DNA from 2 places in the Microbispora sp. NPDC004025 genome. Region 1 is predicted to be linked to the other one. Evidence: riboswitches for the same ligand, from Rfam matches in the RefSeq annotation. Region 1 holds a riboswitch; the other holds the start of a gene.
What was found. A riboswitch is a leader RNA that binds a small molecule or an ion and turns the genes downstream of it on or off. The one in region 1 is predicted to bind thiamine pyrophosphate.
Positions count from the first base shown of each region.

Region 2: linked by a shared signal. The riboswitch ahead of ACWEQG_RS34975 (purine-cytosine permease family protein) and the one ahead of thiO (glycine oxidase ThiO) in region 1 are both predicted to bind thiamine pyrophosphate.

Region 1 is NZ_JBSGHN010000001.1:774,472-789,805, forward strand. It holds gene alc (allantoicase) at 1-663, shown strand, start outside; gene ACWEQG_RS03810 (winged helix-turn-helix transcriptional regulator) at 749-1,129, opposite strand; gene ACWEQG_RS03815 (nuclear transport factor 2 family protein) at 1,214-1,648, shown strand; gene pknB (Stk1 family PASTA domain-containing Ser/Thr kinase) at 1,683-3,692, opposite strand; gene ACWEQG_RS03825 (thiazole synthase) at 3,899-4,663, opposite strand; gene thiS (sulfur carrier protein ThiS) at 4,666-4,866, opposite strand; gene thiO (glycine oxidase ThiO) at 4,863-5,975, opposite strand; TPP riboswitch at 5,966-6,076, opposite strand; gene ACWEQG_RS03840 (NAD(P)/FAD-dependent oxidoreductase) at 6,320-7,498, shown strand; gene ACWEQG_RS03845 (Rv2175c family DNA-binding protein) at 7,542-7,916, shown strand; gene thiE (thiamine phosphate synthase) at 7,945-8,598, shown strand; gene ACWEQG_RS03855 (polyprenyl synthetase family protein) at 8,724-9,791, opposite strand; gene metF (methylenetetrahydrofolate reductase [NAD(P)H]) at 9,932-10,861, shown strand; gene ACWEQG_RS03865 (GNAT family N-acetyltransferase) at 10,888-11,460, opposite strand; gene ACWEQG_RS03870 (YbaK/EbsC family protein) at 11,505-11,981, opposite strand; gene ACWEQG_RS03875 (L,D-transpeptidase family protein) at 12,107-12,991, shown strand; gene ACWEQG_RS03880 (SAV_6107 family HEPN domain-containing protein) at 13,397-13,834, shown strand; gene ACWEQG_RS03885 (arginine deiminase) at 13,902-15,146, opposite strand; gene bldD (transcriptional regulator BldD) at 15,270-15,334, opposite strand, start outside.
Region 2 is NZ_JBSGHN010000020.1:15,185-30,518, reverse strand. It holds gene ACWEQG_RS35000 (LCP family protein) at 1-153, shown strand, start outside; gene ACWEQG_RS34995 (GOLPH3/VPS74 family protein) at 226-876, opposite strand; gene ACWEQG_RS34990 (TenA family protein) at 920-1,525, shown strand; gene ACWEQG_RS34985 (Fpg/Nei family DNA glycosylase) at 1,548-2,426, shown strand; gene ACWEQG_RS34980 (rhodanese-like domain-containing protein) at 2,501-2,824, shown strand; TPP riboswitch at 2,882-2,998, shown strand; gene ACWEQG_RS34975 (purine-cytosine permease family protein) at 2,989-4,338, shown strand; gene ACWEQG_RS34970 (methylated-DNA--[protein]-cysteine S-methyltransferase) at 4,383-4,943, opposite strand; gene ACWEQG_RS34965 (PAS domain S-box protein) at 5,135-7,018, shown strand; gene ACWEQG_RS34960 (ATP-binding protein) at 7,169-7,621, shown strand; gene ACWEQG_RS34955 (GNAT family N-acetyltransferase) at 7,721-8,221, opposite strand; gene ACWEQG_RS34950 (YidC/Oxa1 family membrane protein insertase) at 8,249-8,911, opposite strand; gene ACWEQG_RS34945 (DUF6412 domain-containing protein) at 8,987-9,268, opposite strand; gene ACWEQG_RS34940 (hypothetical protein) at 9,270-9,437, opposite strand; gene ACWEQG_RS34935 (nitroreductase family protein) at 9,791-10,339, shown strand; gene ACWEQG_RS34930 (response regulator transcription factor) at 10,483-11,196, shown strand; gene ACWEQG_RS34925 (sensor histidine kinase) at 11,193-12,308, shown strand; gene ACWEQG_RS34920 (multicopper oxidase family protein) at 12,312-13,889, opposite strand; gene ACWEQG_RS34915 (hypothetical protein) at 13,900-14,367, opposite strand; gene ACWEQG_RS34910 (hypothetical protein) at 14,566-15,003, opposite strand; gene ACWEQG_RS34905 (STAS domain-containing protein) at 15,228-15,334, shown strand, end outside.

The DNA of each region.
Region 1 (15,334 bases):
TGCGCGGCCGAGGGCCACCCCTCGCCGGACGAGCTGGACGGCTGGGCGGAGATCGTGCCGAAGAGCCCGCTGAAGGGCGACGCGGTCCACGAGTTCGCCGTGACCGACCCCCGCCGTTTCACCCACGTGCGGCTGAACATCTTCCCCGACGGCGGCGTCGCGCGGCTGCGGGTCCACGGGCGGGTCGTGCCCGACCGCACGTTTCTGGAGGGCCTCACCGTCGACCTCGCCGCGCTGGAGAACGGCGGCCTGGTCACGGCCTGCTCCGACGAGTTCTACTCCGCCCCGAACAACGTCCTCGCGCCCGGTCCGGCCCGCAACCAGTCCGAGGGCTGGGAGACCGCGCGCCGCCGCGATGGCGGCAACGACTGGCTCGTCGTCGCCCTCGCCGGGCCGGGCCGGGTGGCCGTCGCCGAGATCGACACGACCAACCTGATCTTCAACGCCCCCGGCTGGGCCTCGCTCAAGGGCGCGGACGCGGACCGGGCGCCGCTGGAGGACGAGGACGCCTGGTTCCCGCTGCTGCCCAGGACCCGCCTGCAGCCCGACACCCGTCACCGCTACCGCCTCGACGGCGACCGCAGGGTCACCCACGCCCGGCTCGACATCTACCCCGACGGCGGCCTCGCCCGCCTCCGCCTCCTCGGCACCATGGTCGCTTGACTCCCGAGCGGACCGCCACCGCGCCGTCGCGACCGGGTACGGCGGCCTCGCGGTGCGCATTGAGGCCGTGGTCGGCGAAGCGCCGTCAGCCGCTGTGCTCGCGGTCATAGGCGGCCTGGGCGGCGGCGACCGCGTCGCCGTGTCGCCTGGCCCAGTCGGTGAGCCGCAGCAGCGACGTGTGGAGTTCCCGGGCCATGTCTGTCAGCGTGTACTCGACCCTGGGCGGAACGACCGGGTGGACGGTGCGTACGAGCAAGCCGTCCCGCTCCAGCTTGCGCAGCTTGAGGGTGAGCATGCGCCTGCTGATCCCTTCGATCGAGCGTTCCAGCTCCGTGAACCGGACCGGGCCCCGCGCGACGGCGACCAGGATGCCGATGCTCCACTTCCCCGAGACGTGATCGAGGACCTCCGAGACCGGGCACGCCTCCCCGGCCAGGACTGACACATCGATGTGACGCTGGGACATGAATGTGCCTTCTTCCGCCGGGCTCGACACTCACCGATCCTGTACTCCGTATCAAATGGTGCACCGAACGGGGAGTGCGGCGTCATGCTTCAGGAACTCGCGGACCGTGCCGCGATCGTGGACACCGTCATCGCGTACGCGACGGCCGTGGACACCAGGGATTGGGGGAGGCTGGGCGCCCTGTTCACCGACGACGCCTGCTGGGAGTACGGCGGCTCGGGCGAGCGGCTCCTGGGGCCCGGCGCGATCGTCGCCAGGATCAGCGCCGGCGTGGAACGATGCGACGCCACCCATCACCTGAACGGCAACCATGCCGTCGCGGTGCACGGTGACACGGCCGGGCACACGTGCTACTACCAGGCCCAGCATGTCCGCCTCGGCCTGCCCGGCGGCGAGAGGTTCCTCGGCGGGGGCCGCTACGACGACCGGCTGCGCCGTACCCCGGACGGCTGGCGATTCACGCATCGCAGGATCGTCAGCGTCTGGAGCGAGGGAAACCGCGCCGTGTTCGCGCCCTGAGGCAGGCCGTGATCGCGGCCGGCGGCATCGGAGGTCAGTGCCAGATGGTGATCGTGCTGCCCGGCGGCTGCTGCCCGAGCGGCTTCTCACCGACCACGCGGTCGGTGCCCACCACCTTGCGGACGTTGACCTTGAAACCGGCCGCCTTCAGCTCGTTCACCGCGTCGTGGACGGACTTGAACATCACATTGGGCACGTTGACGACGGTGGGCGGAGTATGGCCGGGGTCGGCGGGGTCGGTCTCCCATGGCCAGCGGAAGCCCTGGTCCGGGCCGCGCGAGGCCGTCAGGTGGACGGTCGCCCCGGCCACCACCTCGGCGCCGCCGGACGGATCCTGGGCGATCACCGTGCCCGGCGGGGCGTCGTCGGTGGTCTCGTCGATCTGGACGTTGAAGCCCTTGTCGCGCAGGATCTTCTCCGCCTGGTCGCGCATCATCTGCGTGACGTCCGGCATCAGCAGTCCCGCGCTGACGACGAAGTTGACCACACCGCGCTTCTTGACGCGCTTGCCCACCGGCGGGTTGGTACGGATGACCTGGTCGCGGGGGATGGTGTCGCTCGCGCTCTTGCTGACCCTGCCGGGGGTCAGCCCGACCTCGGCGATCTTCGCCCGGGCGTCGGCCAGGCTGAGGCCCTCGACCTTCGGCACGGGGATGGTCTCGGGGCCGGCCGACGGGATCAGGGTGAGGACGGCGCCCTTGACCACCTCGGCGCCCGCGCCGGGCTCGGTGTCGAGGACGATGTCCTTCGGCACCTTGTCGTCGAACCTCGCCTTGCCGATCCGCACCTCGAAGCCGGCCTTCTGCGCCTCCTGCCTGGCGACCGTGATGTTCTGGTTCACCAGGTCGGGCACGATGGTGTAGCGCCCCTGGGAGAACCACCATCCGGTGAAGGCCACGCCCGCGACCATGACGAGGGCCAGCGCGGCGAGGAACCACACGGGCCTGACCCTGGTCCGGCGCCGCCGGCCCGTCTCGCCGGCGCCGGTCAGCAGTTCCGAGCGCGGCTGGATCATCGTCTGCCCGGCCGCCGGCCCGGCCTCCGGGCGCGCGTGCTGCGACGTGCCGAACGGCGAGGCCCCGCCGGGCGGCGGGAGGGTCCGGTGCGCACCCGTCCGCACGCCGCTGTGGGCGCCGGTGTGGGTGCCGGTGTCGTGGGCTCCGTGAGGGGCGGCGTGCGCGCCGGTGTGCCCGGTCCGCGGCAGCGTGCGGTGGATCTCTACGGCCGCGACGAGCATGGCGGTCGCGTCCGCCGGGCGCGCCGCGGGGTCCTTGTCGGTGGCCGCCGCGACGAGCGCGTCGATCACCGGCGGCACGTCGGGCACGATCGAGGACGGTGCGGGGACGGTCTCGTGCACGTGCCGGTAGGCGATCGACATCGGCGTCTCGCCCGCGTACGGCTGCCGCCCCGTGAGCAGCTCGAACAGCATGATCCCGGCGGCGTACACGTCGCTGCGGGCGTCGGCGGTGCCGGTCGTGACCTGCTCGGGCGACATGTAGCCGATCGTGCCGATCATCATGCCGGTCTTGGTCTGGTTGGTCGCCTCGATCGCGCGGGCCAGGCCGAAGTCCACGACCTTCACCCGGCCGTCGTCGGCGAGCAGCACGTTCTCCGGCTTGACGTCCCGGTGGATGAGCCCCGCCTGGTGGGCCGCGCCGAGGGCGGCGAGCACCGGGATGACCATCTCCAGCGCCTCGCGCGCGGGGAGGTGGCCGCGGCGGCGCAGCACGTCGCGCAGCGTCCTGCCGGGGACGTACTCCATCGACAGGTAGACGTTCGCCCCGTCCGTGCCCTGGTCGAAGACCTGCACGATGTTCGGGTGAGAAAGGCTGGCCACCGATTTGGCCTCACCGATGAACCGCCGCACGAACTGCGGGTCCTCGGCCAGCGAGCGGTGCATCACCTTGACGGCCACCGTGCGGTCGAGCCGGACGTCCAGAGCCAGGTATACGGAGGCCATGCCACCCCGGGCGATCCGGGACTCGACGCGGTAGCGCCCGTCGAGCAACTGCCCCACGAGCGGGTCGGTCAGCGTCGTGTCCACCCGCCAGAGTTTACGGGTGATTTGCCGCCGGGCGTGTTCCCGAATCCCAAACCGAGACCGATTCGGCAGCCTTCCGCGCCGTCCGAAAAGCCGTGCGGAATCCGAAAACCGGGCTTACCAGACGTGGATTCCCGCGACTGTCCGCCCGCCGGCGAAACACGCCGGACGGGCGGGGAGGACGCCTCTGCGTGGTGGATGCGGCGGGCTCAGGACGGGCGGCCCGGGGAGGAGGCCTCGGCGTAGCGGCGGCGCGGGATGCGCCCCGCGAGCCGGGCCAGGCGCCCGGCCGTGACCGCCTGCCGCATGGCCGCCGCCATCAGGTCCGGCCGGTGCGCCCGCGTCACGGCGCTGGCCAGCAGCACGGCGTCGCAGCCCAGCTCCATCGCCAGCGCGGCGTCGCTGGCCGTGCCGATGCCGGCGTCGAGGATCACCGGGACCGTGGCGGCCTCGACGATCAGCTCGATGCTGTGCGGGTTGCGGATGCCCAGCCCGGAGCCGATGGGGGCGCCGAGCGGCATCACCGCCGCGCACCCGGCGTCCTGGAGCCTGCGGGCCAGCGCCGGGTCGTCGCCGATGTACGGCAACACGACGAAGCCGTCGGCGACCAGCCGCTCGGCGGCGTCGAAGGTCTCGATCGGGTCGGGCAGCAGGGTGCGCTCGTCGGCGATGACCTCCAGCTTGACCCAGTCGGTCCCCAGGGCCTCACGCGCCAGGCGGGCGGTCAGCACGGCCTCCCCGGCCGTGAAGCACCCCGCGGTGTTCGGCAGCACCTTGACGCCGCGGGCGCGCAGCACGTCCAGCACCGAACCGCGCGACGCCGGGTCGAGCCTGCGCATCGCGACGGTCGTCAGCTCGGTGCCGGACGCCTCCAGCGCCTGGTCGAGCACCTCCAGCGACGGCGCGCCGCCGGTGCCCATGATGAGGCGCGAGGTGAACTTCTCCCCACCCAGCACGAAGACGTCGTCGGTCATGCTCATCCTCCCTGCACCGCCGTCAGCACCTCGACGCCGTCGCCGTCGGCAACCGGAGTGGAGTCCCAGGCGCTCCGGCTCACCACCTCGCCGTTCAGGGCCACCGCGACCCCGGACGTCAGGGACGTGAGGGTACGTACGGCGTCGCCGACCGTGGCGCCGGCGGGCAACTCGGCCGCGCCTCCGTTGATCGTGACTTTCACTTGCTGAATCTCCCTGGATGGCAGGCCCCGGTGACCGGGGGTGGCTCGTCGCCGGTGAGGAGCGCCGCGACGGCGTCGGCGGTGATCGGGGACAGCAGCACGCCGTTGCGGCCGTGCCCGGTCGCCGCGAACACGCCGGGCGGTCCGGCGGGGCCGATGAGCGGCAGGTTGTCGGGCGTGCCCGGGCGGAAGCCGACCGTGGTCTCGGTCAGTTCGAGCTCGGTGATGCCGGGCACCAGCTCACGGGCGTCGCGCAGCAGCTCGTACACGCCGCCGGCGGTGACCCGCGCGTCGTACCCCAGCTCCTGCGCCGTGGCGCCCAGCGTGATCTCTCCGTCGCCCCGGGGCACCAGATAGGCGGGGGAGCCGTGCACCAGCCCTCGCACGCACCGCGTGAGGAACCCCTGTGGCCCGCGCAGCCGGAGGATCTCGCCCTTGACCGGGCGTACCGGCAGGCCGGGCAGCAGGGACGCCGACCACGATCCGGCCGCCACGACGACCTGGCCCGCCGCGACGGCCTCGCCGGACGCCAGCCGTACGGACGGGCCGCCCGTCCCGGAGGCGTCGATCCCGGAGACCCGCTTGGCGACCAGCGTGCCGCCCGCCTTCTCGAACGCGGTGAGCAGGGCCCGCACGACCCTGCGCGGGTTGACCCAGGCGTCGTCGCGGGCCAGCAGCCCGCCGCGTACGGAGGGGGCGAGCATCGGCTCGTAGGAGCGGCACTCGCGCCCGGTGAGCCGCTCGACCCGCAGGCCGAGCGTCCGCTCGAAGGCCGCGAGGTCGTCCAGATAGGCCATGTCGTCCGCGCCGCGGGCGACCTCGAGCGTGCCCTCGGTCCGGTAGTCCAGCTCGACGCCGCTCTCGTCCTCGAGTTCGGCCCGGAACCCCGGCCAGGCCGCCAGCGACGCGAGGCCGAGCCGCAGCAGCGGCTCCTCCGTGTAGGTCACCTCGCTGACCGGCGCGAGCATCCCGGCCGACGCGTGGGTGGCGCCGCCTCCGGGCACGGGGTCGGCCACCGCCACCGACAGGCCCCGGCGGACCGCGCGCCACGCCGCGGCCAGACCCGCCACGCCGCCGCCGGCGATCACGACGTCGTATGTGGGGGGCACAGCGCGCTCCCTTCGCCGGCATTACCCGGATCAGGTCGGGGCGGTCGAGAGCCTCACGCTCTCCTCTCAGCCCGGTCCGCCGGGCTCCCGCGCGTCTTACGTGCACCAGCGTAGTACGCCGCCTGTCATGGCCGATCGCCGGAGGCCGCGCCGTCACACGGCCGGTGCGGGACGCGCGCCGCACGGGGGCGGAGATCCGGACGCGCGCCGTCCGGCGAAGCAGCCGTCCGTTCGAACAGGGGATCCTTCACAACGTGGGCCCCCGTCGAAGTGCGCGCTACTTGCCCAACTCGTTATGAGGGGCCCGTTGGCCAGGGCCCCCGCTGACAATCTATGGTCAAGCTGTGGATCACGTCGTGGTGGTGGGTGCCGGCCTGGCCGGCGTGCGAAGCATCGAGGCGTTGAGGGCCCGTGGATTCACCGGGCGCATCACGCTCATCGGCGAGGAACACCATCGCCCCTATGACCGGCCGCCGCTGTCGAAGGCGGTGCTGCTCGGAGGCACCGATTCCACGGTGGTCGACTCCGACCTCGACGCCCTCGACGTACGGCTGTGCCTCGGCACGGCGGCCAAGGGCCTGCGTGACGGCGTGCTGGAGACGACCGAGGGCGAGCTGGAGTACGACGGCCTGGTCATCGCCACCGGCGCCGCCCCGATCCGCCTGCGCGGCGAGGGCCGCCAGCACGTGCTGCGGACCATCGAGGACGCGCTGGCGCTGCGCGAGCGGCTGGTCCCCGGCGCCCGCGTGGCGGTGGTCGGGGCCGGCTGGATCGGCGCGGAGGTCGCCACCGCCGCGGCCAGAGCCGGGTGCGCGGTGACCGTCGTGGAGGCGGGGGAGAGCCCGCTCGCCGTGGCGCTCGGCCCCGCCGTGGGCAGCCACACCATCGGCTGGTACGCGCGGGCGGGGGTCGAGCTGCGCCTCGGCGCGATGGTCGGCACCGTGGACGCCGACGGCCTCACGCTCATGTCCGGGGCCCGGGTGCCGGCGGACGTGGTCGTCACCGGCGTCGGGGTGCGCCCCGCCGTCGACTGGCTGAAGGGCTCGGCCGTCCGGCTCGACGACGGGGTGGTGGTCGACGAGCACCTGCGCACGTCGCTGCCCAACGTGGTCGCGGTGGGCGACTGCGCCAACTGGTGGTCGCGCAGGTTCGCCACCCGCCTGCGGGTCGAGCACTGGGACACCGCGCTCCAGGCCCCCGACACGGCCGTCGCCACCCTCCTGGGCGAGGACGCGGTCTACGACCCCGTGCCGTACTTCTGGTCGGAGCAGTTCGGCCACATGGTGCAGTTCGCCGGGCACCGGGAGGCCGGCGACCGTGTGCTGCTCCGCGGTGACCCCCACAGGGACGCGAAGTGGGCGGTGTGCTGGCTGACGGCCGAGGACCGGCTCGCCGCGGTGCTCACCGTGGACCGGCCGCGCGACGTGGTGCAGGGCCGCAGGATCGTCGAGGGCGGCCAGCGGCTCGACCCGAGGCGGGTGGCCGATCCGGCCGTCCCGCTCCGCGACTGCATTATGACGTAATCGAGGTGTTTCCCGGCGGCCCGCCTGTGGTAATGGTGGATCCGTGACGCTTACTGTTGCGCAGATCGACCGAGAGACCGACCAGCTCGTCGGGGAGTGGCTCCCCCTCTCGGAGGCCGCCAAGAGGCTAGGGCTCAGCATGGGCCGCGCCAAGCAACTCCTCAAGGACAAGAAGCTCGCCGGCGTCCGCAGGGGCGGGGGCGAGCCGCAGATCCCCGCGGTGTTCATCGCCGGCGGCGACGTGCTCAAGGGCCTGCCCGGCACGCTGACGCTCCTGGCCGACGCGGGCTACGACGAGGTGGAGTCGATCCGGTGGCTGTTCACCCCGGACGACTCGCTGCCGGGGTCCCCGATCGACGCGATCGTGAAGGGCCGGCACACCGAGGTCAAGCGCAGGGCCCAGGCCCTGGGTTTCTGACCGTAGGGCCGCATGGCATTGTGGTCGGGTGATTGACACCCGGCGACAGCGGCTCGCGCAGGCCAGGCTCTACCTCTGCACGGACGGCAGGAGGGACCGCGGCGACCTGGAGAAGTTCCTCGACGCGGTCCTGTCCGCCGGAGTGGACATCGTCCAGCTCAGGGAGAAGGGCTTGGAGGCGCGCGAGGAGCTGGACCTGCTCGAGGTCTTCCGCGCGGCGTGCGACAGGCACGGCGCGCTGCTGGCGGTCAACGACCGGGCGGACGTCGCCTTCGCCGCCCGGCCCGACATCCTGCACCTCGGGCAGGACGACCTCCCGGTCCCGGTGGCCCGGGAGATCCTCGGCTCCGGCGTGCTCATCGGCAGGTCCACGCACTCGGCGGCGGAGGCGTCGGCCGCCGCCGTGGAGCCCGGGGTGGACTACTTCTGCTGCGGGCCGATCTGGCCCACGCCCACCAAACCCGGCCGCCCGGCGCCCGGCCCGGCGCTGCTGGAACACGCCGCGCTCCTGGGCACCGACCGGCCGTGGTTCGGCATCGGCGGCATCGACCTGGGCAACCTCGACGAGGTGATGGCGCACGGCGTGCGCCGGGCCGTGGTCGTCCGGGCCGTCACCGAGGCCGACGACCCCGGCGCCGCCGCCGCCGCGCTCAAGGCCCGGCTGACCGCCGTCCCGCTCTGAGCCGCCGCTGGGCCGCCGCTGAGCCGCCGCTGAGCCGTCCGAGCGCCGCGTTCCGTCAGGTGCGGCGGGAGGTGGCGGTCCGGGGTCGCCACCGGTCCGGCCGCGCGTCCCGTCAGGTGCGGCGGTCAGGTGCGGCGGGACGTGGCGGCGACGGCGAGGGCGGCCAGCGCCGTCCGGGCCTCCTCCTCGATCGGCGCGTGGTCGAGGGCGTGCAGCGCGTCGTCGAGATAGCGCTTGATCATGCCCTCGCACGCGGCCAGCGCGCCGGTCTCCTCGATCACCGCGCGCAGCCGCCCGACGCCCTCGGCGTCCAGCCCGGGGTCGCCGAGCAGAGACCGTACGACCGCCGCCTGCGCGGGGCCGGCCGAGGCGAGCGCGCGCGCGATCAGGACGGTCCGCTTGCCCTCGCGAAGGTCGTCCCCGGCGGGCTTGCCGGTCTCCGCCGGGTCGCCGAACACGCCGAGGATGTCGTCGCGGAGCTGGAAGGCGATGCCCACCTGCTGGCCGTACTGCACGCAGAGCCGGTCGATCCACGCGTGCCGGGCCCGGGCGGCGAGCACGAGGCCGAGCCGGAGCGGCTGCTCGACCGAGTACTTGCCGCTCTTGTAGAGGGCCACCCGCAGCGCGCTGTCGTAGGTGCTCTCGCCCTGCGCCTGTTCGAGCAGGTCGAGATACTGTCCGCACATCAGCTCGGTGAGCATGTGGTCGTGCACCGGCTGGGCCGCGGCGAGCGCCTCGGGCGCCAGGCCGCAGGTGCGCCACATCTCTCCGGACCACACCAGCAGCAGGTTCCCCAGCAGCACGGCCGAGCCCTCGCCGAACTGCCGCGCGGAGCCGTGCCAGCCCGCCTCGGTGTGCATCCGTTCGAACCGGCGGTGCGCGGACGGCATGCCCCGGCGCACGTCGCTCGCGTCCATGACGTCGTCGTGGACGAGCGCGCTCGCCTGCAGCAGCTCCAGCGAGGCGGCGGCCGAGTGCAGCCCCGGGTCGTCGCCGCCGCCGGCGGCCCGCCACCCCCAGTGGCAGAAGGCGGGGCGCAGCCGTTTGCCGCCGGCCAGGAAATCCTCCGCGGCGGTCAGCAGGGCGGCCAGATGCGGGTCACCGAAGTGTGGTCGCTGCCGGTCGAGGAACTCCCGGAGTGCGCGGTCCACCTCCGTACGGATGGAATCGAGCGAGACGGCGGAAGCGGTCATGCTCTGAGACTAACCGGGGTTGATCCGGACACCCATCACCAGATCCCCCTTCAAGTGGGTTAACTCCCCCAGTAAGGGAAAACGTCCACATAGCAAGACTGCGACCATCCGGAAATGAGCGGCGCTGTAACCTCTCCTGTATGGCTCTCGGTCTGCCCTCGCGGCTTCCTGATCGCGTCCCGACGGTCCGCGAACTGCTGGCCGCGGGCGAGCGCTCGTTCTCGTTCGAGTTCTTCCCGCCGAAGACCGACGAGGGGGAGCGCCAGCTGTGGCGGGCCATCCGCGAGCTCGAGGCGCTGCGGCCGACGTTCGTCTCCGTGACCTACGGCGCCGGCGGCTCGACCCGCGACCGCACGGTGGACATCGTCGAGCGGCTGGCGCACGAGACGACGCTGACCCCCGTCGCGCACTTCACCGCGGTCGACCACTCGATCCGCGAGCTGCGCCACCTCGTCGGCCGGTTCGCCGACGCGGGCGTGCGCAACATCCTCGCCGTGCGCGGCGACCCGCGCGGGGGCAACCCCCTGGACGAGTGGGTCAAGCACCCGGAGGGCGTGCTGTACGCCGAGGAGCTGGTGCGGCTGATCCGCCAGGCGGGCGACTTCTGCGTGGGGGTGGCCGCCTTCCCCTACAAGCACCCCAGGTCGGCGAGCATCGAGTCGGACACCACGTATTTCGTGCAGAAGTGCCGGGCCGGCGCCGACTACGCGATCACCCAGATGTTCTTCCGCGCGGAGGACTACCTGCGGCTGCGCGACCGCGTGGCCGCCCAGGGGTGCGACACCCCGATCATCCCCGGCATCATGCCCGTCACGCAGATGAGCACGATCGCCCGGTCGGAGCAGCTGTCCGGCGCGCCGTTCCCGCCGGAGGTGGCCGAGCGGTTCGAGGCCGTCGCCGACGACCCGGCCGCGGTCCGCCGCCTCGGGATCGAGCACGCGGTCGAGCTGTGCCAGAAGCTGCTCGACGAGGGTGCGCCCGGCATCCACTTCATCACCTTCAACCGGTCGAGCGCGACCCGCGAGGTGTTCCAGGCGCTGCACAGCGTGCCCGCCGCCGTCGCCGGCTGAGCCGGCCGGGCCGTTCAGCCCTCGCGTCAGCCCTCGCGGACCGCGCGCTCGGGCAGCGGCAGCCGCACCCCGGCGATCACGTACTCCTCGTACCCGCCGGGGAAGACGAACCTGGTCATCAGGTCGGCGAACCCGACGTCCCGGTAGAGACGCCGGGCCACCGTGGGGGCGTCGTGCGTCGAGAGCACGGCCGTACGCTCGGGGCGGCCCTCGCACAGCGTGTGGATCAGGCGCCGGCCGATGCCCCGGCCCTGGTACTCGGGGCGCACGTGGATCTCGGCGATCTCCAGGGCGTCGCCGAACCAGTCCTCCGCCACCACCGGCCCGGCCCGGTCCTGCAGCGCCCCGCGTACGACGTCGTGCCACCACTGCCCGCGGCCGCCGTGGAAGCCGTACGCGAAGCCGGCGACTCCGTCGGGCGCCTGCGCGTCCTCGGCGAGCACGCAGTCGAAGTCGGGATAGGTGGAGTGGTTACGCATGATCGCCATGCGCCCCGCGAGCTGGTCCGACGGCGGGCGCATGGCGACCGTGTAGATCTCCAGCACGGTGCCCAGCACCGCCCTGAACCGGTCGGGCCCCACCCGTCGCAGTTGGATCACCCGTCGCACACTAGCAAAACGTCGTAGGGCCGGTCCGTCAGGCGTCACTCCACCTCGGCGGCCGTGCCCCCGGTGATGCGCAGCAACTCCTCGTAGGACGTGGGGAAGACCGAGTGGGGGTGCCCGGCGGCGGCCCACACCACGTCGTGCTTGCCCAGCCAGGTGTCCACCAGCGTCCGTACGGGCGCGGGGTGCCCGACCGGGGCGACGCCGCCGATGGGCTGCCCGGTGTGCTCGCGGACGAACTCCGGCGTGGCCCGCCGTACCTTCGCCGCGCCGACGAGCCGCGCGATCAGATCGGTGTTCACGCGATGGGCGCCGCTGGTCAGCACCAGCAGCGGCGCGCCGTCCGCGTCGAAGATCAGGCTGTTGGCGATCGCGCCCACCTCGCAGCCGAGCTGGGCCGCCGCAGTGGCGGCCGTCGGGGCGGCGTCGTCCAGCACGACGACCTCGCCCGTCACCTCGTGAGCCCGCAGGGCCTCTTGGACCCGGACGACGTTCGGATGCAACTTTTCTGCCACGCGGTCACTCTAAACGGATTGCCAGGACATACGTCACCGATTATGGCCACGTGTGATCACGCGGCTCACAATCGGACCGTATGGTGGGTCCTTTGATCGAGAATCGGGCTTATGAGGGGTTGGTCATGATGAGGGGTCGACGGCGACTGGCCGCGGCCACGCTCGTCACGGTGGGAGCCGTGGCGTTCGCGGCGGCCGGCGTCACCGGCACGGCGCAGGCGCGCACCACCGCGCCCGCGGGAGCGGTGACCACGGGCACCGTGCTGTCGGCGGGCACCGTGCTGTCAGCGGGCACCGCGCCGTCAGCGCTTCCGGCGCTTCCGGCGCGGGCCGCCGTGCCCGGGCGTGCCGCCTACCCGCCGTTCACCGCACCGGGCAAGACGCTCAGGCTCGGTGCCAAGGGCTCGGCCGTGAAGGCGCTGCAGTCCCGGCTCAGGGAGCTCGGGTACATGCCCGGCTCGGCCGACGGCCGTTACGGCGGAACCACGCTGACGGCGGTCTGGGCCTTCCAGAAGGTGCAGGGGATCAAGCCGACCAGCACGATCGCCGCCCGCACCTGGAGGGCGCTGGAGAATCCCCGCGCGCCCAGGGTCCTGGTGCCCCGGGGCAAGCCGGCCCGCGTCGAGGTGGACCTGACCAAACAGGTGATGGTTCTGTACCGGAACGGCGCGCCGGTGATGATCAGTCACATCTCCAGCGGCAGCGGCGTCCCCTATACCGAGTACGCCACCTGGAACGGCAAGCGGCAGCGGTTCTCCGGCAGCGCCCGCACGCCTACCGGCGACTACAAGACCACCTGGCGGGTCAAGGGCTGGCACCGGTCCTACCTCGGGCAGCTCTACAACCCGATCTTCTTCAACGGCGGCATCGCGCTCCACGGCGCGCTGTCGGTGCCGCTCTATCCGGCGTCGCACGGCTGCGTGCGGCTGCCCATGAACGTGGCCGAGGTCCTGCCGGGCATGCTCGGCAAGGGCGTCCCGGTGCACGTCAGGGGCGCCTTCAGGCGCTAGTTCCACTTCCGGAGGGGCCCCGCGCGAGGTGATCGCGCGGGGCCCCTCCGTCGTCTCGTGCCCGCGTTTGCGCCACACTCCTCGAACACGTATTCGTTGACAGCCTTGACAGTGGACATGATCGAATCTATGTTCGATGGAGTGGGCGTGGGACTCGCGGCTCGCGCCCACCCCGTTGGATTCGTGCCTTCGTCGTCGGCGGAGACGGATGCGGCACGGCCCGCGGCGTGGGCCGGACGGGGAGAGGGGAAGCTCCTCGTCCGGCCGCCCACGGGAGCCTGAGAAAGCGTCGGGCGATCTCGAGCGGTTCACGGGATCTCCCGGCCGGCGAAATTGTCGGTGCGATCTGCGACTGTGAGGTCACCGGCGACCTTCGCCGGAGTGCCACGACTCAAGGAGGCGGGCATGACTGAGCAGAATGACGATCAGAAGAGCGGGCCCCGGCTCTCGCAGGCGGTTCTGGCACACCTCGCGGATGCCAGGGCATGCCTCGCGGACGCCACCGTCGGGCCCACCCCCGCGGACCGCTACGTGTCGGCCCACCTGGCGGCCCTCCGTGCGGCCGCCGGGATCCTCGCGGCGCGTCCGCGGCCGATGGACGGCCGCAGGCGGCGCCTGCGCAGCGCCTGGGAGCTGCTGCCTGAGGCCGAGCCCAAGCTCGCGGACTGGGCGGCCTACTTCGCGGTGAGCGCGACCAAGCGCGCGGCGGCCGAGGCCGGCATGGTCCGCGCCGTCACGCAGAACGACGCGGAAGAGATCATAGCGGAGGCGGACAGGTTCGTCGGCGAGGTCGAGTCGATCCTCGGTCTGCCCGGCCGCCCCACCCTGCCCATGGCCGGCTGACCTCCGTCTCCGGCCATGGTCCCGCTCGTCCCGTCCGGGCGAGCTGTGCGGGTGCGGGCGCGGGTGCTCAGACGGGGTCGCGCTCCAGCGGGCAGCTCATGCAACGCGGCCCGCCGCGTCCGCGTCCGAGCTCGCTGCCGCGGATCGTGATGACCTCGATGCCGTGCCTGCGCAGGTAATTGTTGGTCGTGGTGTTGCGTTCGTAGGCGACCACCACGCCCGGCTCCAGCGCCAGCAGGTTGCAGCCGTCGTCCCACTGCTCGCGCTCGGCCGCGTGCACGTCCTGCGTCGGCGTGAGGACCTTGATGTCGTCCAGGCCGAGGGCCCGTGCGATCGCCTTGTGCATGTCCTCCGGCGGATGGTCGGTGACCTTCAGCTCCTTGTCGGTGTCGCCCGGCTCCACCGTGTACGAGGGGAGCATGCCGAGCCCGGCGTACTTGGTGAACACGCCCACGTCGACGTTGGTCATCACGGTGTCGAGGTGCATGAACGCGCGGGTCTTGGGCAGGTCGAGCGCCACGATGCGGGTCGCCGACCCCGCGCGGAACAGGTTGGTCGCCAGCATCTCGACCGCCTGCGGCTGGGTGCGCTCGCTCACCCCGACGAGCACGACGCCGTCGCCGAGCACCAGGACGTCGCCGCCCTCGATGGTGGCCGGGGCCATGCGCACGCCCTCGTACCAGACGTTGAACCCGCCGTCGTCCGGGTTGCCGTAACCCGCGGCGAACAGCGGATGCCAGCGGTAGACGGCCTCGTAGTTGACGGTCTCCCGCCTGCGCGCCTTCTTGCGCATCGCGTTGATCGACACCCCGTCGTACACCCAGCAGGAGGTGTCGCGGGCGAACAGGTGGTTGGGCAGCGGCGGGAGGACGAAGTCGTCCATCGCGAGCGTGTGGAAGGTGATGGAGCCCGGGTCGCAGCCCAGCTCCATGATCTCGCGCTTGGTGATCCCGCCGGTCAGCAGCGGTGCGAGCCTGTCGGCGTCGAGGGAGTCGAGCGTGTTGCGGATCGCGTCGGCGGCCAGCGGGCCGAACCAGTGCTCGTCGACGCTGCCGTCGAGGATGTGCTTGCGCGCGTCGGGGATCTCGATCACCTCGCGCAGGAGGTCACCGAGGTGGTGCACCGTGACGCCGCGTCCGGCGAGCACCTCGCACCACTCCCGGTGCTCCTCCAGCGCGCGGTGCACCCAGAGCACGTCGTCGAACAGCAGGCCGTCCTTGTTGCCCGGGGTGAGCCGCTTGAGCGCGAGTTCGGGAATGTCGACCAGGACGCGGCGAAGCCTGCCCACCTCGGAGCCCACGTAAAACGTCATGTCCTGCCTATCCCCGCGTGACAGGAATCACTCGTACCGACGGCTCCCCGAAGCGATAGACGCCGCCCGTGACTACGCCGAGCGGGCGGGCACGGGGAGCCGCGTACGGGCCGAGACGGGAGGTCAGAAGGACTCGACGGCGCGTCGGGCCTCCGCGTCGAGCACGCCCCAGTGGATGAACTCCTCGG
Region 2 (15,334 bases), on a different contig from region 1:
CGCGAGGGACCCGTCGCCACCGCCGTGCCGGTCGGCTCGCTGCCGACGATCGGCGGCCAGGCGGTGGTCAAGTGGGACACGCAGAAGGCGCTGCGCCTGTTCGAGGCGCTCGCCGCCGACAAGCAGGTGCCCAAGGACGTGATCACCAAGTAACCGCGGCGGACGGTGTCGACGCGCCCGGCCGCTCATCCGTGCGCGCGGCGTGCGCGGCACGAGCGGCGGGGGTCAGCCTCCGGCGGAGGCGGCGATCGCCGCGGCGGTCGTGGCCGCGACGACGGCGGCGTGCACGGACGCGATCGTCTTGCGGACCGCCTCGCCCGTCCACTGGCCCTGGGCGATCTCCTTGACCCGGTCCTTCGGCGCCCCGGGGAACGCCTTGCGGTCGAGTTTGGCCGCGTGCATGACCGCGAACAGCACCGCCGTCCGCTCGTCGGGCTCGGCCCCGGTCAGCACGTCCTGGACGCGTTCCCGCACGCCCTGCTCGTGGCGCGGGTCGAGCTCCGGATAGCGCGTGGTGGGGAAGATCCCCAGGATCTTGCCCTCCTGCTCGCTCAGCACGCCCCGGGCGGCCAGGCGGGTGAGCAGCCGCTTGCGCAGCCTGCCCATGCGTAGCTTGCCCACCCACCAGCCGGCGTCGCGCCGCCTGGCCTCGCCGATGATCCGGGACAGCGTCGCGTCCAGTTCCTCGTCACCCAGCGGGGCGCCGTTCTCGACCCGCAGCTTCTTGCCGTCGAAGCCGACACGTCCGCGTACGGCGAGCTCCGCGAGCAGGGCGCCCGCCAGGGCGCAGTCGAGCTCAATCGACCCGATGATCGGCTTGCCGGTGTCCTCCCGGTAGGCCAGCAGCAGCACTTCCTCGGCGATCGTCAGTGTCACGTGATCGAGCGTAACGCGCCGATCCAGGCCAGAATGTGCCTTTATGGGAATATCTGATGAGCTGCACACCATCGGGCGGCCGATGCTCGACGCCCAGCTCGCGCACCCGACCGTACGCGGAATCGCGGCGGGTGACCTGCCCGAGCCGGTCTTCCGGTCGTGGCTGGAGCAGGACTACCTGTACCTGCTCGACTACGTCCGGGTGTTCAGCCGGCTGGCCTGGCAGGCTCCGGACGCCCACCTCGGTGACCTCGTCGATCTCGCGTACGCCACCTGGCACGACGAGCTGGACCTGCACCGGTCACTGTCGGCCGAGTTCGGCGCCGACCTCGACGGCGCCGTGAAGGGCCCGGCCTGCGCGGCGTACACCTCCTTCCTGCTGGAGGCGGCCGCCGACTACGGGGAGGGCCTGGCCGCGCTGTACCCCTGCATGTGGGGCTACTCGACGCTCGGCCGGATCCTGGCCGCCGACCCGCCCGCCGAGCCCCGATACAAGGCGTGGGTGGACACCTACGCCGATCCCGGCTTCGCCGCCCTCGCCGAGCGCATCGCCGTCATGATCGACGAGGCGGCTCCCGACCCGGCGCGCGCCCGGGAGCTGTTCGTCCGGGGCATGGAGCACGAGCTCGCGTTCTGGGACGTCCCTTAACCGGCCGGGTTAGTGTGAGGGCATGCCGGAGCTGCCCGAGGTCGAGGCGCTCGCCGAGTTCCTCCGCGAGCACGCCGTCGGCCATGCCGTCATCGGGGTCGACGTGACCGCCTTCCAGGCCCTGAAGACCGTCGACCCGCCCGTCACCGCGCTCGCCGGGCTGCTCGTCACCGGCGTGGCGCGGCACGGCAAGTTCCTCGACGTCGACTGCGACGGCCTGCACTTCGTCACCCACCTGGCGCGCGGCGGCTGGCTGCGCTGGCGCGACGACCTCACGGGCGCGCGGCCGGTGCGGCCGGGCAAGGGCCCGCTCGCGGTCCGCGTACGGCTGTCGCCCGGCGAGGACGGCCGCGCCCCCGGCTTCGAGCTCACCGAGGCCGGCACGCAGAAGCGCCTGGCGGTGTACGTGGTGCGCGATCCCGGGGACGTGCCCGGCGTCGCCGGCCTCGGGCCCGACCCGCTGGCGGAGGACTTCACGCCGGGCGTGCTGAAGACGATCGTGGGCGGCAGCCGGGCGCAGATCAAGGGCCTGCTGCGGGACCAGAAGGTGATCGCCGGCATCGGCAACGCCTACTCCGACGAGGTGCTGCACGTCGCGAAGATGTCCCCCTTCAAGATCGCCGGAACGCTGACGGACGGCCAGGTCGCCGACCTGCACGACGCGATCGTGAGCACGCTCCGGGACGCGGTCGGCCGGGCCAGGGGGCTGGCCGCCAAGGACCTCAAGTCGGAGAAGAAGTCGGGCCTGCGCGTGCACGGCCGTACGGGCGAGACGTGCGAGGTGTGCGGCGACACGATCAGGGAGGTGTCGTTCGCCGACTCGTCGCTGCAGTACTGCCCGACCTGCCAGACCGGCGGCAAGCCGCTGGCCGACCGCCGGCTGTCCCGCCTCCTCAAGTAGCGTCCGCGCATCACCGTGGGTCACAGCTTCCGGCATGGGCCCGGGCATCGGCGGCGTGCGGCCACAATGGGCGCATGACATTGCCGGAAATCACCCCTGACGCCCTGCCCGACGACGCGTACCTGCTCGACGTCCGTGAGAACGACGAGTGGGTGGCGGGCCACGCGCCCGGCGCCGTCCACATCCCGCTCGCCGAGCTGCAGGCGCGGGTGGACGAGGTGCCGCACGACCGGCCGGTGTACGTGGTCTGCCGCGTCGGCGGACGGTCGGCCCACGCCGCGATGTGGCTCAACCACATCGGCAGGGACGCCGTCAACGTGGACGGCGGCATGCAGCTGTGGGCGGCCGTCGGACGTCCGATGGTCAGCGAGACCGGCGGGGCGCCCTACGTCGCGTGAGAAGCCCTACCCCGCGTAGGAAAACGGTCAAAGAAGTGTCATAATCCCAAAGACATCATCAATACCCGCGGGAGCTCGGGCGTGACCGGGCTGAGAGGGCGGATCGAAGTCGTGCCGCCGACCGCATGAACCTGTCCGGATAATGCCGGCGTAGGGAGTGTGTGATGGCTTCTGCCGTCGTCGACGACGCGCACGCGGAGGTTCCCCTCACCCTGGACGAGGAGGCCCCCAGAACTCTGGGGCTGCTCGACCAGGGCGCGTTCTGGGCCAACCTCGGCGTCAGTCTCCTCGGCTTCTCGGGGGCCCTGTTCCTGCTCGACCCCCTGGGCGGCAAGCCGCTGACGTTCACCGCCGCGGTGCTCGCCGCCGTCGTCGGCAGCCTGCTGGGCACGGCCATGGTCGGCCTGGCCGCGATCCCCGGCGCGCGGACCGGCCGGCCGGCGATGGTGCTGCTGCGCGGCCTGTTCGGGGCCCGGCTCTCGTACATCCCGACCGTGCTGAACATCGTGCAGATGCTCGGCTGGGGCGCCTTCGAGCTGTGGGTCATCGCCAACGGCGCGCAGGCCCTGTTCGGCACGGCGGTGCCGTACGCGGTGTGGGCGGTCGCGGCCGGTGCGCTGACGATCGCGCTGACGATCCGGCCGCTCGGCGCGCTGCGGCTGCTGCGCCGCTACGTCACGGCGGGCGTGGTGGTCGCGATGATCTGGCTCTCGGTCGCCCTGTTCGCTCAGGGGCCGTCCGTGGGGGGCGGCTCCTGGGACGCCTTCGCCCCCGCCGTCGACTATGTCATCGCGCTGTCGGTGTCGTGGGTGCCGATGGCCGCCGACTACGCCAGGCACTCGCGGTCGAGCGGCGCGGCGTTCACCGGCGTGGTGGCGGGTTACACGATCGCCCAGGTGGCGTGCCTGGCGCTCGGCATCGCCGCGCTCGCCCTGGTGGGCAACGACCCGGACAAGGTGTGGGAGCCGTTCGTGGCCGCCCCGCTCGGGATCCTGTTCTTCGGCATCCTGGTGCTGCGCGAGGCCGACCAGTCGTTCGCGAACGTCTACTCGACGACCGTCTCGATCCAGAACCTCGCGCCGCGCTGGGACCGCCGGGCGATCTCGATCGTGATCGGCGTGCTCACGACTCTTATCGCGCTGTTCGCCGACGTGAACTCCTACGGCGCGTTCCTGAGCGTGATCGGGGCGGTCTTCGTGCCGATGTTCGCCGTCCTCGTGGTCGACTACTTCCTGCTCGGCGGGACGGCCCGGTGGAACACCGCCGAGGACGCCCCATCCCGGTGGCTCATGGTCGTGCCGTGGATCCTCGGGTTCGTGGCGTACTGGATCGTCACGTCCACCCCGACGGTCGGGTGGTGGGACGGGTTGTGGACCGACGTCCGCCTGGCCCTCGGGTTCGTCCACCAGCCCTGGATGAACGCCGCGCTCGCCGCGTTCCTGGTGGCCGCGCTGGCGACCGTGGCGCTGTCCGTCCCGGCCCGCCGCCTGCGGTCGCGGGGCCGGGCGGCCTAGAGCCGGGCCGGAGCAGAGCCGGGCCGGGCCGGGCTGGAGGAGGGCTAGAGAGCGCCTTCCAGGCGGAGCAGGTGCTCCTTGGCCGGCTGGCCGCCCGCGTAGCCGCCGAGCGCGCCGGGGCCCTCCACGGCCCGGTGGCACGGCAGGAGCAGGCAGACCGGGTTGCCGGCGAGGGCGTTGGCCACCGCGCGGGGCGCCTGCGGCCGCCCGATGCGCTCGGCGATGTCCTGATAAGTGGTGACGCTGCCGTACGGCACGGCCGGCATGAGCTGAATCACCGTACGGCTGAAGCCGGTGACCAGGCGCAGGTCCACGGAGAGGGAGAAGGTGCGCAGCCTGCCCGTGAAGTAGGCGTCGAGCTCCCTGCGGAGGGGATCGAGGCGGCGCGGGTCGGGTCCGATGAACGAGCCGACGGCGCGGGAGATGCGGGCGAAGACCTCGTGCTCGCCCTCGTAGGTGCAGGCCAGCACGCCGCGTGCGGTCACCGCGAGGACCAGGCGGCCCACCGGCGCGTCGGTGGTGCCGAAGGCGACCTCGGGCGGGGTCTCGCCGACGTAGCCCGGCGAGGTCACGCGCAGCAGGGCTTCGAGGTCCTCGGTGGACATGGGCGCCCCACTTTCTCTTCTCCGCGTGCAGGCAGCGTATCGGAGCGGTTGCGAGGTGACGGAAAAGGCCAAGATCAAAACGTGAAAGAAGGCACGATGGGGGCGTGGGTGACAGCAGCGTGGACGGCCGGGCGGCGGACATCGCCCCCGTGATCGCTGACACCGCGGACGTGCTCGCGGGCGGTTTCGACATGGAGCCGGGCGGCGGCGCCGGCACGGGTCTCCACGGGAGCGACGTCGAGGAGGGCCTCGCGCGTGCGGTCCTGGCCGGCTCCCCCGACGCGATCGTCGCGCTCGACCGCGACCTGGCCGTGCTGAGCTGGAACGCGGCGGCCGAGCGGATGTTCGGCTGGCCCGCGGCCGATCTGCTCGGCAGGCGGGCGCCGATCGTGCCCGACGAGCTGATGGCCGAGCACAACGCCGTGCTCGAACGCGTACGCGCGGGCGGCCGGGTGTCGCTGACCACCAAACGTCTGCACCGCGACGGGCGGCTGCTCGACCTGCGGGTGGACACGAGCGCGCTGAGCTCGCCGGGCGGCGTCCTGCTGGGGTACGTGAACGTCTACCACGCGGCCGAGGACGACGACGCGGCGCACGGCAGGATGGTGCGCCGCGCCCGCCTGGTGCGGCGGCTGACCGACGTGGTCGGCGACATCAACGCCGAACTCGACCTGCCCGTCGTGCTCGACCGGATCGCCGCGAGCCTGACCGAGCTGACCGGTGCCGACGCCGGCGGTTTCGTGTCCATCGAGGGGGACCGACTGCGCCTGGTCGGCGTCCACAGGTTGCCCGAGACGCTGCGCGGGGCCACCGCCGACCTGCACACGAGCCTGGTCGCCAAGCTGCTGCGCACCGGCAAGACCGTGCTGCTGGAGACCGGCCCGGAGGGCTTCCCGGACCTGATCTGGGCGCGCCTGCCCGGCCTGCACACGATCGCCGTCGGCATCGCCGCCGTCGGCGGGCGTCCCTATGGAGCGCTCTACGCGTTGTTCGCCCGGCGCAAGGCGAGTCATCTGGAGCTCGAACTGCTCGAACTGCTCGCCGGGCACGCCGGCATCGCGGTCGCCAACGCGACGGCCTACCAGGACGCGGTGCGGCAGCGCGCCCACGAGCGGGCGGTCTTCGACGCCAGCGCCGACGGCATCGCGGTGCTGGACGGCACGGGAGCGGTCGTGCGGTGGAACCCGGCCGCGGCCGAGCTGACCGGCCACCCGGCGGACCGGGTGATCGGCGGGCCTCCGCCCTTCCCGCTGCCGGCGCCGGGGGAGAAGCTGACCTTCCAGCTCCCGTCCGGCCGGTGGCTCGACGTGCTGTGCGCGGAGATCCGGGAGACGGGGGAGACCGTCGTCGACTTCCGCGACGTGACCAGGGCCAAGGAGCTGGAGGAGGCCAAGGACCTGTTCCTCGCCACCACCAGCCACGAACTGCGCACGCCGATCACGATCGTGCACGGCTTCGCCAGCACGCTCGACTCCCGCTGGGACCACCTGTCGGACGTGGAGCGGCGGTCGGCGGTCCACACGATCGCCGAGCGCGCCCGCTCGCTCGGGCAGCTCATGGACCATCTCCTGCTCGGCGCGCGGGCGGGCGCGGAGGAGCTGAAGGTCAGGGTCGAGCCCTTCGACCTGGCCGCCCGGGTGCACGCGGCGACGCTCGGGCTGCCGGTCCTGTCGGACCGGCACCGGCTGGAGGTGGACATCCCGCCCGATCTCCCCCGCGTGTACGGCGACGCCCTGGCCACCGACATCCTCCTGGCCCAGCTGCTGGAGAACGCGTTCAAGTACTCCCCCGACGGCGGCCTCATCCGGGTCGAGGCATGGCCGGAGGACGACCGGGTCGTGCTGGTGGTGGACGACGAGGGAGTGGGCATCGCGCCGGGCGACCGGGAACGGATCTTCGAGCGGTTCGTCCAGGCCGACAGCGGCAACCGGCGCAGGTTCGGCGGCGTCGGCCTGGGGCTCTACATCGTGCGCAACCTCGCCCGGGCCCAGGGCGGGGACGTCGCCGCGCTGCCCCGCTCCGGTGGGGGAACCCGGATGCGGCTGGTGCTGAACTCGGCGGAATCTTCATCCTGACAGGACAGAACGGAGCGTGGCGTCACCACTTAAGGACTGATCTATTGTCCAATGTGCACAAGCTGTGATGCGGGGCACGGTTTCCCGGCCGAGCGAGCGGGGCATTTCGGTCGTAGTTGCTCGTGCAGCAGATACGGGGGTAAGGGGGAGGTGAGTGCGTCGAGCGTCGTGATGCTGCCGTACGCACCGTCGAGCGTCGCCGTCGCACGTCAGCGCCTGAGCGCCGAGCTTTCGACCGCAGGGCTGCTCGCCTCCGCCGTCGACGACGTCGTGTTGATCATGAGTGAACTGCTGAGCAACGCGCTGCGCCACGCCCACCCTCTCCCGTGCGGACGGCTCAAAGTGGCCTGGATCTGCTCGGATTCGCAGGTCGAGGTGGCCGTGAGCGACGGCGGCGCGTACACGGAGCCCCGCGCGGGCCGCCCGACGCTGTCGTCCCTCGGCGGTCGTGGGCTCGGCATCGTGGAGTACCTGGCCGAGCGCTGGGGAGTCCGGCACGAGGAGGAGGCGACCACCGTCTGGGCCGTCGTGCCCGCCTCATGGCCTGACCAGAATGGGCATGCCGAGCTGTCCGAAATTCCGGTGCTGCGCGAGGTCGGCTGACGGGCGCGCTCACGCCCCGCGCACAGCCACGGCTCAGGGCCGGGGTTCAGGGCCGGGGCTTGGCGGGCGCGGTTCAGGGCCGGGGTTCAAGGTCGCGGTTCAGGGCCGGCCGAGGGCGTGCTCCATGCAGATCAGGTCGTCGCGGGAGTCCCACGACGCGGTGACGGTGAACCCGAGCCGCTCGTAGAGGGCGATCGCCGTCGTCCGCCACCGCCACACCGACAGCCGTACCGACCGCAGGCCGATCGCGTGCGCCCGGGAGAGCGCGGCACGGACGAGCGCGGCGGCCACGCCCCTGCCCCGCTCGTCCGGGTCCACCCACAGGCGTTTGATCTCCGCCCGTCCGCCGGCGGGCGCCGCGAGCACCACGCAGCCGATCGCGGCGTCGCCGCGGCGCGCGACCAGCACGACGTCGTCAGCGAACGCCGCGCCCGGGTTCTCGACCTCCGCCCGGTAACGCTCGGGCAGGCGCGTGGCGTCGGCCACCGGGACGCCCTTCTCGGCCTCGGTTCGCAGGTGGTAGGCGGCCAGAAGCGCCCGCACGTCCTCCCGGCCGTCGTCCCCGGCCGCCCAGGTCGCTATCGCGAGGTCACCGATCATGGCCGCCAGCATTCCACCGATCCCGGGTCAGGCCGCGCGTGGGTAGAGCACGGCCCGCTCGGCCGTCGTCCAGGCGCTGCTCACGAGCAGGTAGACGCCCGCCGCGAGCGGGAGGAAGGCCGCGGCGAGCACGGTCCAGAACGGCATCAGGACCGCCAGGCGCCGCATCGGCGTGGCGGGCTCGACCCTGCGGGCGGCGATCACGGCCACGGCCACGAGCAGCGCGAGCAGCGCGGCGAACACCCCGGCGGCAGGGCTGAGCAGGCCCGCCCCGGCGAGCACGGCGGCGAGGTGCTCCCCCAGCGGCACGCCGAGCACGCTCTGGGCCAGCAGCAGGTTCGGGTGCCCCGCGATGACGGCCGCCGTGAACAGCCGGTAGGTCACCGTGAAGAACGGCCACTGCGCGAACGCCGGGAGATAGCCGGTGAACTGGCCGACGCCCTCCTTGGCGTACAACGCGTTGACCTCGCGCAGGAGCCGCTGCGGGTCGTTCTTCCACCGCGTGCGCAGCCCGTCCACCTGGGGTGCGAGCCGCATGCGGATCCGCTGCGCCCGCGCGACGCGGACGCTCAGCGGCAGCAGCGACAGCCGTACGGCGAGGGTGACCAGGACGATCGCGAGTCCGGCGCCGGTGAGGTGGCTGAGCGCGTCGATGAGGCGGTAGGCGGGGTCGAGCACGAAGTCGAACATGGGAAGCCTTTCGTCTGTGACCTGTTGCCGGTGGATGAGGGCATGACGAAAGCGCTCGTCCGGCTGGATTTCCGGTCAGACGAGCGCGGGGCTTCCTGATGGTGCGCGGGGACGGGGACGGCCAGGCGCGCCGGGATCACGCAACCTGACCATCGCCGTCTCACCGTTGTACGACGGCCTGCCCGGCCCCCGGCGCAGAAGGGGGACGCCGGTCAGCCGGCAGAGCATCCAGGCGAACACCAGGACGGCCACGCCGGCCAGGCCGACCGTGGTCAGCGCGCCGGGGTCCGGGGACCCGGCGGCCAACTCGGCCAGCAGCCAGAGGAGCGATCCGATGGCGGCCTGGAGCGTGTTCACCTCAGCGGGACAGCTTCCCGACGACGGTGACGACGACCACGGCGACGAGGGCGATGATGCCGATGATCAGCAGGAACTTCAGCGTCGCGAACAGTGCGGGGATCACGAATCCGAACACCAGCCAGAGGGCCAGGAGGATCCCCAGTACGGTCAGTACGGTACGGGCCATAGCCACAAGGTACGCGGTGGGACCGACAACCGCGAGCTTGATCGTGTCGGCCGTCCTCGGCCTCGCGATGCGTCCACCTGGATCCGCGCTCGCGACGGGCGGCATCCGGCAGCCACACCCCTGATTCGGAACCGGTTCGCATACCCGTGATTCATGAGGTTTCACGTGAATCATCGCGTTCGGCGGCAGTTCGTCGACAGAACGTCATGGCTCCTCCGGCGGCCTCTTGCGGTCCCATCGGCTGCCTGCGCCGCATGCGGCGTAGACTCCACTCGATCACCGCGAATCACCCGACTCGTGGCGTCCCTGACGCGGTTGCGCGGCGCACACGATCCGGTCCCCCTGGTTGAGGCATGAACCTTCCGCGACTCACACCGGCCCTCCAAGGGCGTTTCAGTCCGCTGCGCTTCGATCCGCACCATCGGCTGTCCGGCCCGGACGTCGAGACCCTGCTGGAGGCGGCCCGGTGGGCTCCGTCCGCCGGTAACTCGCAGCCCTGGTCGTTCCATCTGCGCCGCCGGGGAGAGGACGGGCACGAGCAACTCGTGGAGCACCTCGCCGGAAGTTCGCGCCGGTGGGCGCCCGATGCGAGCGCGCTGGTCGTCAACCTGGCCCGTCACGAGACCGACGACAGCGGCCTGCTCTACTCCGAGTTCGCCGACTACGACCTCGGCCAGGCGGTGGCCCACATGACTGTGCAGGCCCACGCGATGGGCCTGTCCTGCAGGCAGTTTCGCGCCTTCGACCTGGAGGGGCTGCACAACCGGCTCGGCGTCAGGCCCGGCTGGCGGATCCTCACGATGACGGCCATCGGCGTGCCGCCCCTGGACGACACGACACCTCCCGCACGAGAGCGTCGCAGCATCGTGGACCTGCGTACCGCGGGAGTGTCGTCTCCCTGATGCCGCAGACGCGGCGGCCGGGGACGACCGTGTCCACGAAGTGCGTGTTCTCCTCGAAGTGCGACGGCCGCCGCGAGCGGCGGGTTCTTACGGGGCGATGACGGCGCTTCGCCGGGGCGCCCGGCGGACTTACCGTGGGGGACGTGCCCTCCTCGAGAACTTCCCAGAATCCCGCCCGCGTCCTGGTGGTGGAAGACGACCCCACCGTCGCCGAGGTGGTGGCCCGCTATCTGGAACGCGACGGGCACGAGGTCGAGTGCGTGGGCGACGGCGCCGAGGCGCTGCGCCGGGCTCTGGCCGACCCGCCCGACCTGATGGTTCTCGACCTGATGCTGCCCAAGCTCGACGGCCTGCAGGTCTGCCGGAAGCTGCGGGAGCGCCGGCCCGTGCCGGTGATCATGCTGACCGCCCTCGGCGAGGAGATGGACCGGGTGGTCGGCCTGGAGACCGGCGCGGACGACTACGTGACGAAGCCGTTCAGTCCGCGCGAGCTGGCCCTGCGCGTGCAGTCCGTGCTGCGGCGGGCCCGGGGCGCGCTGGTGCCCACCGGCACCGGCGTGCTGCGCGACGGCGACCTGGTGGTCGACGTCGGCGCCCACGAGGTGCGCCTGGGCGGCAAGGAGATCACCCTGACCGCCCGCGAGTTCGACCTGCTCGTCTACCTGCTGCGCAACCCCCGCCAGGCGTTCAGTCGTACGGCCCTGCTCGACCAGGTCTGGGGCTGGTCGTTCGGCGACTCCTCCACCGTGACGGTCCACGTGCGCAGGCTGCGGGAGAAGATCGAGGACGACCCCACCGACCCGCACCGGATCGTGACGGTCTGGGGCGTCGGCTACCGCTACGAACCGCTGTCGTGATCGTCCAGATCGTCGCGGTCGCGGCCGGGCTCGGTCTCGTCATCGCGGCCCTCGGCCTGGCGCTGCTGCGGGCGCTGCGCCGCCGGTCGATCGGCGTGATGCTCGCGGTCGTGGCGGCGGTGACGGTCTCCGCGACACTGGCCGGGGTGGTCGCCATCACGCTCGCCATGATCATCGACGGGCGGCCGAAGAACATCGTGCTCACCGTCGTCGGCATCGGCGGCCTGGTGGGGCTCGGTGTCGCTCTGGTGAACGCCCGGACGGTGGTGCGCGCCAGCAGGAGCCTCGTCGGCGCGCTGGAGCGCGTGCCGCCCTCCGGCCGGTTCGTCCCGCCGCCCACGCCGCTCCCGGCCGAGCTGCAGACCATCAGCACCGCGCTGGAGCAGGCCTACGAGCGGCTGCGGCTGGGCCGCGAGCGCGAGCGGGCGCTGGAGAGCGCGCGGCGCGAACTGGTCGCGTGGGTCAGCCACGACCTGCGCACCCCCCTGGCCGGCATGCGGGCGATGGTGGAGGCGCTGGAGGACGGGGTGGCCGACGACCCCGAGACCGTCAAGCGCTATCACGTCCAGATCAGGGTGGAGGTCGACCGGCTCGCCGGGATGGTGGAGGACCTGTTCGAGCTGTCGCGGATCCACGCGGGCGCGCTGCGGCCCACGCTCACCCGCACGGGGCTCGGCGACCTCGTCGCGGACACCCTCGCCGCCGTCGAGCCGCTCGCCCGCGCCGGGGGCGTGCGCCTGACCGGGGAGGCGGACCCGCGCGTCCCGGTCCACGCCGACGCCGGGCAGCTCGGCCGGGCCGTACGCAATCTGGTGGTGAACGCGATCCGTCACACGCCCGCCGGGGGAACGGTCGTCGTGCGGGCGACGGCGGACGGGACCACCGCCCGCCTGTCCGTGCTCGACGGCTGCGGCGGCATCCCGGAGGAGGACCTTCCCCGGGTCTTCGACGTCGCGTTCCGCGGCGAGGCGGCGCGGACGCCGGGCCCCGACGGCGGCGCCGGGCTCGGCCTCGCGATCGCGCGCGGCATCGTGGAGGCCCACGACGGCGGGATCGGCGTGGTCAACGAGGGTCCCGGCTGCCGCTTCGAGATCACACTGCCGTTGGCCTGAGGCTCACTCCGGCTCGTTCGCGGCGGTCCCGCCCACGGTGAAGGGCGTGGTGACCCCCTCGTACATGAGGTGGGCGACGAGACCTTCGGTCGCGTGCGGCAGGTTGTGACAGTGGTCCATCCAGATGCCGGGGTTGCCGGCCACGAAGGCGATCTCGTACGTCTCGCCGGCGCCGACCTCGAGCGAGTCCACCCACCACGGGCTGCCCGTCGCCCGTACGCCGTCCCGGCTCAGCACCACGGCGTGGTGGCCGTGCAGATGCATCGGGTGCGGCTCGCCGCTGTCGTTGACGATGCGCACCCGCACCACGTCGCCCTCGGCGACGACGAACATCGGCACGTCGGGGAACATGTGACCGTTGATCGTCCACCAGATCCCGGGACGCCCGTCCAGGAAGCCGGGGCGGCGCCCGATCTCGTAGTCGAACCGCCGGTCGGGCCGGTCGGCGTCGAGCCCCAGCGGGGCCGGCGTGCCGTAGGAGAGCAGGTCGAGTGTGACCGCGGGCCGGGGGACGGCGGGCACGTCGTACGACCGCGAACCGAGCACGACGCCGGCCGGGCCGCCGACGTGGACCCGCACCGGCGAGCCGTCCTCGGGCATGGTCACCTCGATGTCGGCGCGGCCACCCGCCGTGACCGGCACGGCGGTGTCCCGCACGGGTGCGGGCTCGTGCAGGTCGGTGCCGTCGACGGCGACGAGCCGGAACGGGGCTCCGCCGACCCATACGGGTGTCTGGCCGTTCTCCGTGTTGATCACCCGCACACGCACCCGCTCGCCGGGGCGGGCTTCGGCGCGCACGTCGCCCTCCCGGCCGTTGATCGTGCGGGCTCCGTCGTAGAGGTGCATCAGCGCCACGACGTCGACGACGCCGGCGGGCGGGCGCGCCGGGGCGACCACGAGGGCGCCCAGCAGGCCGCGGCGCACCTGCTCGTGGGAGACCTGGTGGGAGTGGTACCAGAAGGTGCCGGCCTGACCGGCGACGAAGCGGTAGGTGAACGACCCGCCCACGCGGACCGCGTCCTGGGTGACACCGGCGACCCCATCGGCGGCGTTCGGCACGTCGACTCCGTGCCAGTGCAGCGTGATGCCGTCCGGCACCGACTCGTTCACCAAGCGGACCTGCACCAGCTGTCCGACCGTCGCGTGGATGACGGGGCCGGGCGAGGTGCCGTTCAGGGTGTAGCCGTCCACCGAGCGGCCGGTGGGCAGCCGGAACCGCTGCTTGCGGGCGACCAGAGTGACCGCGACGTCGGCCGCGCGGCCCGGATCTGCGGTCAACGACGTCAGGCTGCGCGCCGGCGTGCCGTGCCCTGCGTGTCCGGTGCTGTCTCTGGCACTGTCTCCGGCGCTGTGCCCTGCGCCGTGTCCGGTGCTGTGCTGTGTGTGCTCTGCGTGCTCCGAAGTGCCGGCCACGTGGGTCAGGGCGCCGCCGTGGTCGGCGTACCCCATGTCCATGACGGAGTACGTACCGGGCATGAGGCTGTCCTGCCAGAGCCAGATCGGCGGGCCGAGCAGGGCGAGGGTCGCGGCGCCCGCCAGGGCGAGGCGCAGGCGGGCGCCGCGGCGGCGAGTCCTGTCCATCGTGTCGCCGTCAGACGGCGGTCTCGACACGGGCGTGCGACCGGTCCGGGACGCTCTCCGTCCGGCGGCCACGGCGTGCGGCGTGGACGGCCGCGCTGAACAGCAGCAGTGCGTTCAGGCCGTGCAGGGCGCCCAGGGCGGGGATCTGGTGACCGAGGAGACCGAGGGAGACCTGGACCACGACGAGCAGGACCACGAGGGCCGCCCCCTTGACCGCCCCGGGGATCTCGGCGAAGAACGAGGAGACCAGCAGGAGCAGCGCGATCACGGGGATGACCATCATCCCGTTCACGCCGTGGACCATGAAGGCGAAGAACTCGGGGAACTGGATCCCCCCGCTCTCCGCGGTCGCCTTGTCGATCACGCCACCCTGTTCGACGTACTTGAACAGGCCGGCGTCGCCGAGGACGACCATCATCGCCTGCACGGCGACCTCGGCGGCGACGAGCGAGGCCAGGACCTTGTAGACCAGTTTCATGACGCTCTTCCCATCCAGGACCTGGAAGCCCTTCCACGTCCAGGCTTCGCGGTCCTCTCCTGTGTCGGCCGGCGTCCGTCTCCGTACGCCGGCCCTTACACAGGGGAAGTTAGGAGCGCCTCCATGGCGGTCGCTTAACGACGACTTCGCCGGCTCTTGGCGCCGGGAGAAGCCGCAGGAAAGCGCAGGTCGGCGAGGTCACGGTTCGCCCTGGTGCTCCAGCTGGCCGCGCCACGGGGGGATGCCGGGAGCGGCCTCCCGGCGGCGCGGGGCGAACGCCTCCGTCATGGCCCGGAACGTGGGGCAGGGCCAGCGCCACATGCAGCTCCGGCACCGCAGGATGGGGTTGGCCGGGTCGCTCGAGATGCCGCCCGCGTCCCTGGGCTGATGCAGGTCGAGCAGCCGGATGCCGAGCTCGGAGAAGCACAGCAGCTCCTCGCGGGCCTCGGCGAGGAAATCGAGGTCCTCGGCCGCCAGGCGGGCGCTGACCGGGACGTACCCCTCGCGGTTGACCAGGCCGCGCAGCGGCTCGGCCGCCTCGCGCCACGACGAGGCCTTCTCGGTGCGCACCTGGATGGTCTCCAGATGCTCGCGCAGCACGCGGCGGTGGGGATCCTCGGGTATCTCAGTGTTCATCTGATCTCGGGCCCGCTGTGCTCGGCGCCCGCCCTCCTTTGCGAAGTGACGACCAAGACGCGGAGGTTCCGGGCCCTCCATCCGGCGACGCCGGTGTCGCATAGCGTCAAGCTTCGCGCACTCGCCGTTTACATGGGGCCGGAATCGGGGACAAAGGGCGGACGACTCTTCGATGAATCCGATGGAGCGTGACCCGGGGCCGGGACGACGCTAGTGTGCGCCTCGTGGAGCTCAAAGTCGCGACGCAATCCCACGCCGGTCAGGCCGTCATGGCTGTCTTCGGCGAAATCGACCTATATACCGCGCCCCGGCTGCAGGCGGAGTTCACCCG